2 regions of the Methylobacterium sp. TK26 genome follow, and region 2 is predicted to be linked to the other one. Evidence: predicted binding sites of a transcription regulator. Region 2 holds the regulator's gene; the other holds the start of a gene.

Region 1 (4,244 bases), 170 kb from region 2:
CAGCACGAGGCAGCAATGGGCGGCCCGTTCCCCGACCGTGGCGACGTCTTCATGGGGGCCGACCTGCCGGATCGTGTGCGGCAGAGCGAGCACGGCCCGCCGCTCCTCGTCGTCGAGGCGGATGACGCTGTCGAGCTTGCGGAGGAGGGGCGTCAGGGTCTGGGGGTGGGATCCCGCCACGGCTACGCCTCAGCCCGGCGCGACCACGCGGCCGTCAAGGTCAGGGTCACATCGAGGACGGAGGCCCCGGCCGCATCGCGGACGGCGACCGCGATCGTATGCCGGTCGTGGAGGACGGCCTCTTCCGCCGCGATGCCCGTGAGCGTCCGCACGGCGATGGCCCGGACCTCGTCGAGGTCGCGGCATTCCGCGCCCGTATCGTCCCTGTGCAGGCCGCCATTCTCGATTTCGAAGAAGTAGCGGGCCAAGGCGACGGTCTCGGGGCGTGATGGTCCGGGCCAACCGGGCATGACCGGAATGGTTGCAGGTCGGCCGGGGCCATTCACACGGCCGGTTGCACCGGCGACAGCAGGGCAGGGTCGGTGAGGCAGGCGTCGGCGCCCCACAGGCCGGGCTCCGCTCCGCCCCGGGCGACGAGGGCGCCTCCGACGACGACGCGCAAGGCGGGATTGCGCGAAGCCCGGCGGATCACCGGCATCGCCCGCCGCAGGGCGGGCGAATGGGCGTCGCTGGCCAGGGAGAGGCCGAGGACGTCGTACCAGCCCGTGGCGAGCGCCGCCGCGAGGGCCGCCAGGGGATCGCGGCCGGTTCCCGCGACCATCGTCGTCGTCCAGCCCGCATCGCGGAGCAGCCCGGCGACGTGGCAGAGGCCGTAGGTGTGGGTTTCCCCCGGCGCCCCGGCGAGGAGGATGCTGCTGCCGGGCCGTGCTCCGCCGCGCCCGACCTGGGGCCCGATCGCATCCCGCAGGACGGACTGGAGTCGGCCCATCGCCTCCGTCACGTCGAGGAAGTCACAGAGGTCCTCCTCCCACATCACGCCAAGATCGCGCGCCACCGGAGCCAGCATCTCCGCGGCGAGGACGGGCCAAGGGGTCCCGCGCAGCGTCTGCCGCGTGACCTCCGCCCGGAAACGAGCGGGATCATCGAGCAGGAGCCTCGCCAGCTTGCGGGAATCCTGATCGGCTACCTGGAGCTGTTCGCGATGGAGGCCGCGCAGCGTCGGCAGGATATCGCGGTCCATGAGGCCCGAGAGGATCGTCCTCGATCGGCCGGGAACGGGACGGTTCACCCATTCCTGCGATTCTTCCGGAACTCTGCATACTCTTGCTACGCCATGTCTAGATGACAATCCTTGTCTCCGGCTATCATCTGCTAAAACTGGCGTATGAATCGGAGATATTAGTGCCGGATCCTGGGATTAGGCGCATTGATAAAAATCAAGCGCCCCTCATGCGGGTGCGGATGGCCTGGCGGTGAGCAATCAACGCATCGTCCCGGTCGGGCTGTGATCGGCCTGTCCAGCGGAACGGCACTGCGATGCTGTCCACAGCGCGTCACCCAAGCGTCACCGTCCGACTTTAATCCCTTGGCAACCGTGATTTTTGAGGTTTCCATGGCCGACGCCGCCCTTGCTCCGAGCGGAGCGGTTGGACCTTCGCCTGCGGGCAAGTCTCGACTCGACCACGGCATGCATCCGGGGGGCGTGATCGCCTTCCTGCTCGTCCTCGTGGCGGGATTGGCCTACGCGGTCGTCAGCCTGATCACCGACATGAGCGCGGTCGGCGAGGCGCCGCTTGCCTACGGCGCCTTCGCCCTGCTGGGCCTCGCCCTGCTGATCGCCCTGGGCTTCGAGTTCGTGAACGGCTTCCACGACACGGCCAACGCGGTCGCCACGGTCATCTACACCCACTCCATGCCGCCCCTCGTCGCGGTGATCTGGTCGGGGACGTTCAACTTCCTCGGCGTGATGCTTTCCTCGGGCGCGGTGGCCTACGCCATCGTCACGCTCCTTCCGGTGGAGTTGATCCTCCAGGTCGGCTCGGGGGCGGGCTACGCGATGATCTTCGCCCTGCTCCTCGCGGCGATCATCTGGAACCTCGGCACCTGGACCCTCGGCCTGCCGAACTCCTCGTCCCACGCGCTGATCGGCTCGGTGCTCGGTGTCGGCCTCGCCAACCAGCTCATGGGCGGGCAGGACGGCACCTCCGGCGTCGATTGGAACCAAGCGTTCGGGGTGTTCAAGGCGCTCGCCTTCAGCCCGGTCTGCGGCTTCGTGCTGGCCGCACTGCTGCTGCTGGCCCTGAAGTTCACGGTGCGGCGCAAGGACCTCTACGAGGCGCCCAAGGGCGATGCCCCGCCGCCCCTGTGGATCCGCAGCTTGCTGATCCTGACCTGCACGCTGGTCTCCTTCTTCCACGGCGGCAACGACGGGCAGAAGGGCATGGGCCTCATCATGCTGATCCTGATCGGCGCCGCCCCGACCGCCTACGCCCTGAACCGCACCATGACCGCCGACGCCACGCCGGCCTTCGTGCAATCCTCGCAGGCCGCGAGCGGCGTCTTCGCGCCACGGGCGAACGGCGCGGCCCAGCCGGATCCGGCCCAAGCCCGCAAGGTCGTCAGCGACGCCCTGAAGGCCAAGGAACTGGACACACCGCCGGTCTACGCGGCGCTGGCCGCCCTCTCCACCGACATCGCCAAGGCCGTGCAGGGCTACGGCTCGATCCGGCAGGTCCCGGCGGCGGCGACCTCCAACATCCGCAACGACATGTACCTCGCCTCGGACGCGATCCGCCTGCTGCCGAAGACCGGCGCCAGCTTCTCGGAGGCCGAGACCAAGACCCTCAAGGGCTACACCGACCTCCTCAACGCCGGGACGCGCTACATCCCCGATTGGGTGAAGGTCTGCGTCGCCCTGGCGCTGGGCCTCGGCACGATGGTCGGCTGGAAGCGCATCGTCGTCACCGTCGGCGAGCGGATCGGCAAGACCCACCTCACCTACGCGCAGGGCGCGTCCGCCGAGATCGTCGCGGCGGGCACGATCGGGCTCGCCGAGCTCTACGGCCTGCCGGTCTCCACCACGCACATCCTGTCCTCCGGCGTCGCGGGGACGATGGCCGCCAACGGCTCCGGATTGCAGGTCGCCACCGTGCGCAACATGGCGCTCGCCTGGGTGACGACGCTGCCGGCCGCCATCCTCATCGCCGGCACGCTGTTCTTCATCCTCCGCCACGTCTTTTGACGGTCATGGAGGCCCTGGCCGGCGCGGCTCCCCGCCGCCTCTGCGACGAGCCGCCCCTGCCGGGGCTGCTCTGGGCGATGCGGTTCGATGACACCGGACGGGGGCATCCCGTGGACAGCGAGGCGCCGCCGCTCCATCCGGGAGGCTTCGGCGAAGGCTTCACCTGGCTGCACTTCAACCTGAACGACGCGCGCCTGCCGGCCCTGGTCGCGGAGGGGCGCCTCGGCCCGCCGCATCTCGCGGCGGCTTCCTTCGCGAGCGATCCGCACCAGCGCATCGTCGTCGAGGCGGGTCACATCGGCGGCGTGGTCGCCGATCTCGTCCGCGAGGCCGGCGAGGGCCGCACCGTCGATGCGGGCGGGCGGCTGCACTTCGTGATGGGGCCTCGGCTCCTCGCCAGCGGCCGCCGCCATCCCGTGCTCGGTCCGGATCTCGCCCGGGACGCGGCGGCCCAGGGGCATTGCATCCTCGCGCCGGTCCACCTGTTGGAGGGGATCGTCGATCACGTCATCACCGCCATGGTCGGGACGGGCAGCCGCCTGGCGGACGAACTCGATGAGATCGAGGATCACATCCTCGACGAGCGCGTGCGCGGCGAGCGCCGCAGGCTCGGGCCGATCCGGCGGGATGCCGTGCGGCTTCACCGGCAATTGCTCGGCCTGCGGGCCGTCTTCCACCGCCTCGAAACCGCCGACGAAGACGTTCCGCCCGCCGCGACCGCTGCGGCCGCGCGGATCGCGCAACGCCTCGATGCCCTCGACCGGGACATGATGATGCTGGCCGACCGCAGCCGTCTGATGCAGGAGGAACTGTCCTCCTACCTTGCGCAGGCCTCGAACCGGCAGCTCTACACCCTGTCGGTGATGACCGCCCTGTTCCTGCCCCCGACCCTCGTGACGGGCCTGTTCGGCATGAACACCAAGAGCCTGCCGCTCACCGAAGCCGAGGGGGGCTCCTTCGTGGCGATGGCCTTCGCCGCCCTCTCCGCGCTCGCGGCCTTCGGCGTGATCCGCGGCCTCGGCATCCGCCCCCCGCGGGACTG
Region 2 (4,244 bases):
ACCCGCGTGCGCCTGCACGGCCTCGCCTACACGGCCGGGGTGCTCGCGAGCTTCCTCGCCCTCGCCGGGCTGTTGATCGGCCTGAAGGGCGGCGGGGCGAGCCTCGGCTGGGGCTTCCAGTTGCAATCGCCGCCGGTCGTGGCGGGGCTCGCCTATCTCCTCGTCGCGGTGGGCCTGAGCCTGTCGGGGGTGTTCAGCCTCGGGGGACGCTTCACCGGCCTCGGCGACGGGCTCGCGCGGCGTTCGGGGCTGCCGGGCTCGTTCTTCACGGGCGTCCTCGCGACCCTCGTCGCCACCCCCTGTACCGCGCCGTTCATGGGCGCGGCGGTGGGCTTCGCCCTGACGCAGGGGCCCGCCGTGGCGCTCGCCGTGTTCGCGGCCCTGGGCCTCGGCCTCTCCCTGCCCTTCCTGGCCCTCACCCTGTGGCCCGGCGCCGTGCGGGTGCTGCCCCGCCCCGGCGCGTGGATGGAGACGCTGAAGCAGGCGCTGGCCTTCCCGGTCTACGCCACGGCGGCGTGGCTGATCTGGGTGCTGGCGCAGCAGGTCGATGCGCGGGGGCTGTTCGCGGCCCTGATCGGCGTGGTGCTGGTGGGCTTCGCCGCCTGGGCCTGGGAGCGCAGCCGGGGCGCGACGGCCCTCGGGGAGCGGATCTTCCAGGGCCTCGCGGGCCTCGCCCTCATCGCCGTGGCGATGCTCGGCTTAGGGCTCGCGCAGCAGCGGGCGGTGCCGGCGGCGCAGGCCGCCGCGGAGGGCACCGAGCCCTACAGCCAAGCCCGCCTCGACGCCCTGCGGGATGCGCGGCGGCCGGTCTTCGTGAACCTGACGGCGGCGTGGTGCATCACCTGCGCCGTCAACGAGACCACCTCGCTCTCGCGGCCGTCCGTGCAGGCGGCGATGCGGGCGAAGGGCGTGACCTACCTGAAGGGCGACTGGACCAACCAGAACCCCGAGATCACCCGCTTGCTTGAACGCCACGGCCGCAGCGGCGTGCCGCTCTACCTGCTCTACGCGGGCGGCGGCGACCCCACGATCCTGCCGCAGATCCTCACCGAGGGCACGGTGCTGGAGGCGCTGGCCGCGATCCCCGACCGCACGGCCGAGGCGCGCTGACGCCTCACGGCTCCAGCGAGAAGGTCTCGTCGAAGGCGTAGCCCGAGCCGCGCACGGTGCGGATCGGGTCGGTCTGGCGCGGGCCGTTCAGCGCCTTGCGCAGGCGGCCGACATGCACGTCCACGGTGCGCTCGTCGATGTAGACGTCGTGCCCCCAAACCCCGTCGAGCAATTGCTCGCGGGAGAAGACCCGGCCGGGGCTGAGCATCAGGAATTCCAGCAGGCGGAACTCGGTCGGCCCGAGATGCAACTCGGCGCCCCCGCGCCGGACCCGGTGGCCGGTGCGGTCGAGCTCGATGTCCCCCGCCGCCAACCGGTCCGCCACATGGGCGGGCTTGGCCCGGCGCAGCAGGGCCCGGACGCGGGCGAGGAGTTCCGGCACGGAGAACGGCTTGACGATGTAATCGTCCGCCCCCGTGCCGAGGCCGCGCACGCGGTCCCCTTCCTCGCCCCGGGCGGTGAGCATGATGACCGGCATGCGCTCGGTCTCGCGCCGGGCGCGGATGCGGCGGCACAGTTCGATGCCGGACAGGCCCGGCAGCATCCAGTCGAGGAGGACGAGGTCCGGCGTGCGCTCGGCGAGGAGCAGTTCGGCGTCGTCGCCGCGCGCGGCGGCATCGACGCTGAAGCCCTCTGCTTCGAGATTGTACCGCAGGAGGGTGGTGAGCGCCTCTTCGTCCTCGACGATCAGGACACGCATGCTCGGGAGTCCATTCCACGCCCGTTCCCCCCGGCCGGGCTCGACCGAGGGTTGCGGGCAACGCTGATACGCCGGAGCCGTCACCGCCGGGGAGGCGATGACGGCGATGGTTCACGCGCCGGGGGTGACGGTCGCGTAGTTGGAGGCGTCGTTCTTCGGCCGGTCGCCCATGAAGATCTCGCCCGTGGCGAGGTAATGGATCGTCTCGGCGATGTTGGTGGTGTGATCGCCGATCCGCTCGACGTTCTTGGCGCAGAACAGCAAATGCGTGCAGAACGAGATGTTGCGCGGATCCTCCATCATGTAGGTCAGGAGTTCGCGGAACAGGGAATTGTAGAGGGCGTCGATTTCGCCGTCGCGCTCCCACACGTCATGCGCCGCCTTGGTGTCGCGGCTGGCATAGGCGTCGAGCACGTCCTTGAGCTGCCCCTCGGCCAAGTCGCTCATGTGGCGCACGCCGAGCACGATCTTCTGGGCGGGCGACTGGTCGGCGATGGCCGTGACGCGCTTGGCGACGTTCTTGGCGAGGTCGCCGATCCGCTCCAGATCGCCCGAGACGCGGATCGCCGAGATGGTCTCGCGCAGGTCCACCGCCAGCGGCTGGCGCCGGGCGATGAGCAGGACGGCCTTCTCCTCGATCTCGCGCTGGAGGGTGTCGAGGCGCTTGTCGGCGATGATGACGGTCTGGGCCAGGGCCTCGTCCTGCCGGGCGAGGGCGAGGGTCGCCTCGCCGGTCATCTTCTCCGCGACGCCGCCCATCTCCGAGATCGAGCGGCGCAGGTCTTCCAAGTCCGTGTCGTAGGACGTGACGATGTGGCCGGGCATGGCGAGACCTCTGCGGTTCTTGGTCGGTGGCTCAGCCGAAGCGGCCGGTGATGTAGTCCTGCGTCTTACGCTCGTTCGGGTTCATGAAGATCTTGTCGGTCTGGCCGAACTCGACCAGCTCGCCGAGATACATGAACGCCGTGTACTGCGAGATGCGGGCGGCCTGCTGCATGTTGTGCGTGACGATCACGATAGTGAACTCGTCGCGCAGCTGCTCCATCAGCTCCTCGATGCGGCCCGTGGAGATCGGGTCGAGGGCCGAGGTCGGCTCGTCGAACAGGATCACCTCCGGCTTCTGCGCCACGGTGCGGGCGATGCAGAGGCGCTGCTGCTGGCCGCCGGAGAGGCCGGTGCCGGGCTGCCGGAGCTTGTCCTTCACCTCGTCCCACAGGGCGGACTTGCGCAGCGATTCCTCGACGCGGACGTCGAGTTCGGCCTTGGGCAGCTTCTCGTAGAGGCGCAGGCCGAAGGCGACGTTGTCGTAGATCGACATCGGGAAGGGCGTCGGCTTCTGAAACACCATGCCGATGCGCGAGCGCAGTTCGTTCAGGTCGACGTTCGAATCGAGGACGTTGCGCCCGTCGAGGAGGATCTCACCCTCGGCGCGCTGCTCCGGGTAGAGGCTGTAGATGCGGTTGAAGCAGCGCAGCAGGGTCGACTTCCCGCAGCCCGAGGGGCCGATCAGCGCCGTGACCTTCCGGTCGTAGAAGTTGAGGTTGACGTTCTTCAGGCCGTGGAACGAACCGTAATAGAAGTTGAGGTTCTTGACGGCGATGCGGACGGCCCTGTCGGCGGCGGGATTGCCACGGCTGAGGTCCCCGGTCGGCATCGCGGAGGCGGCGTTCATCGTCATGTCCTCGTGATGGGTTCGGACGTCACGCCCTCAGCGGGCGTTCTGAGGCTTGATCACCAGGCGGGCGATGATCGACAGGGCCAGGATGGTCGTGGTGATCAGCAGGGCGCCAGCCCAGGCGAGGCCCTGCCAGTTCGGATAGGGCGAGAGGGCGAACTGGTAGATCATCACCGGAAGGTTCGCGACGCCGCCCATCAGGTTGGGGGAGAACCAGGAATTGTTGTTGAGCGCGGTGAAGAGCAGTGGCGCGGTCTCGCCCGCGATGCGGGCCAGCGCCAGGATGATGCCCGTCACGATGCCGGAGGAGGCGGCCCGCCACGTCACCGAGGTGATGACCTTGGAGGGCGGGGCGCCCAGCGCCGCGCCGGCCTCGCGCAGGGTGCCGGGCACGAGGCGCAGCATGTCCTCCGTGGTGCGCACGATCACCGGCACCGCGATGATCGCCAGGGCGACGCCGCCGGCCCAACCGGAATAGGTCCCCATCGGCCGCACCATCAGGGTGTAGACGAACAGGCCGATCAGGATGGACGGCGCCGAGAGCAGCACGTCGTTCAGGAAGCGGATGATGTCCGCGAGCTTCGAGCCCCGCCCGTATTCGGCGAGGTAGGTGCCCGCCATCACGCCGACCGGGGTCGCCACCACGATGCCGATGGTCGTCAGCACGAGGCTGCCGAGGATGGCGTTGGCGATGCCGCCGCCTTCCGAGCCGGGGCCGGGGGTCGGCTGCGTGAACAGGGTCGGGCTGAGGCCCCGGAT

The links. The regulator PhoB, encoded in region 2, activates phosphate uptake and scavenging genes when phosphate is short. The targets are predictions, from matches to a motif close to TGTCATNNANCTGTCAT.
Region 1: a site for PhoB is predicted at 1,513-1,529, ahead of ACXJ1Y_RS06935 (inorganic phosphate transporter). Genes of this name have one in related genera too.

Annotation. Positions count from the first base shown of each region.
Region 1 is NZ_CM143965.1:1,408,882-1,413,125, forward strand. Features, by position in the region: gene ACXJ1Y_RS06920 (Crp/Fnr family transcriptional regulator) at 1-180, opposite strand, end outside; gene ACXJ1Y_RS06925 (DUF6894 family protein) at 183-428, opposite strand; gene ACXJ1Y_RS06930 (cobalamin B12-binding domain-containing protein) at 503-1,201, opposite strand; gene ACXJ1Y_RS06935 (inorganic phosphate transporter) at 1,574-3,202, shown strand; gene ACXJ1Y_RS06940 (CorA family divalent cation transporter) at 3,208-4,244, shown strand, end outside.
Region 2 is NZ_CM143965.1:1,583,423-1,587,666, reverse strand. Features, by position in the region: gene ACXJ1Y_RS07730 (protein-disulfide reductase DsbD family protein) at 1-1,110, shown strand, start outside; gene phoB (phosphate regulon transcriptional regulator PhoB) at 1,115-1,810, opposite strand; gene phoU (phosphate signaling complex protein PhoU) at 1,922-2,635, opposite strand; gene pstB (phosphate ABC transporter ATP-binding protein PstB) at 2,667-3,464, opposite strand; gene pstA (phosphate ABC transporter permease PstA) at 3,519-4,244, opposite strand, start outside.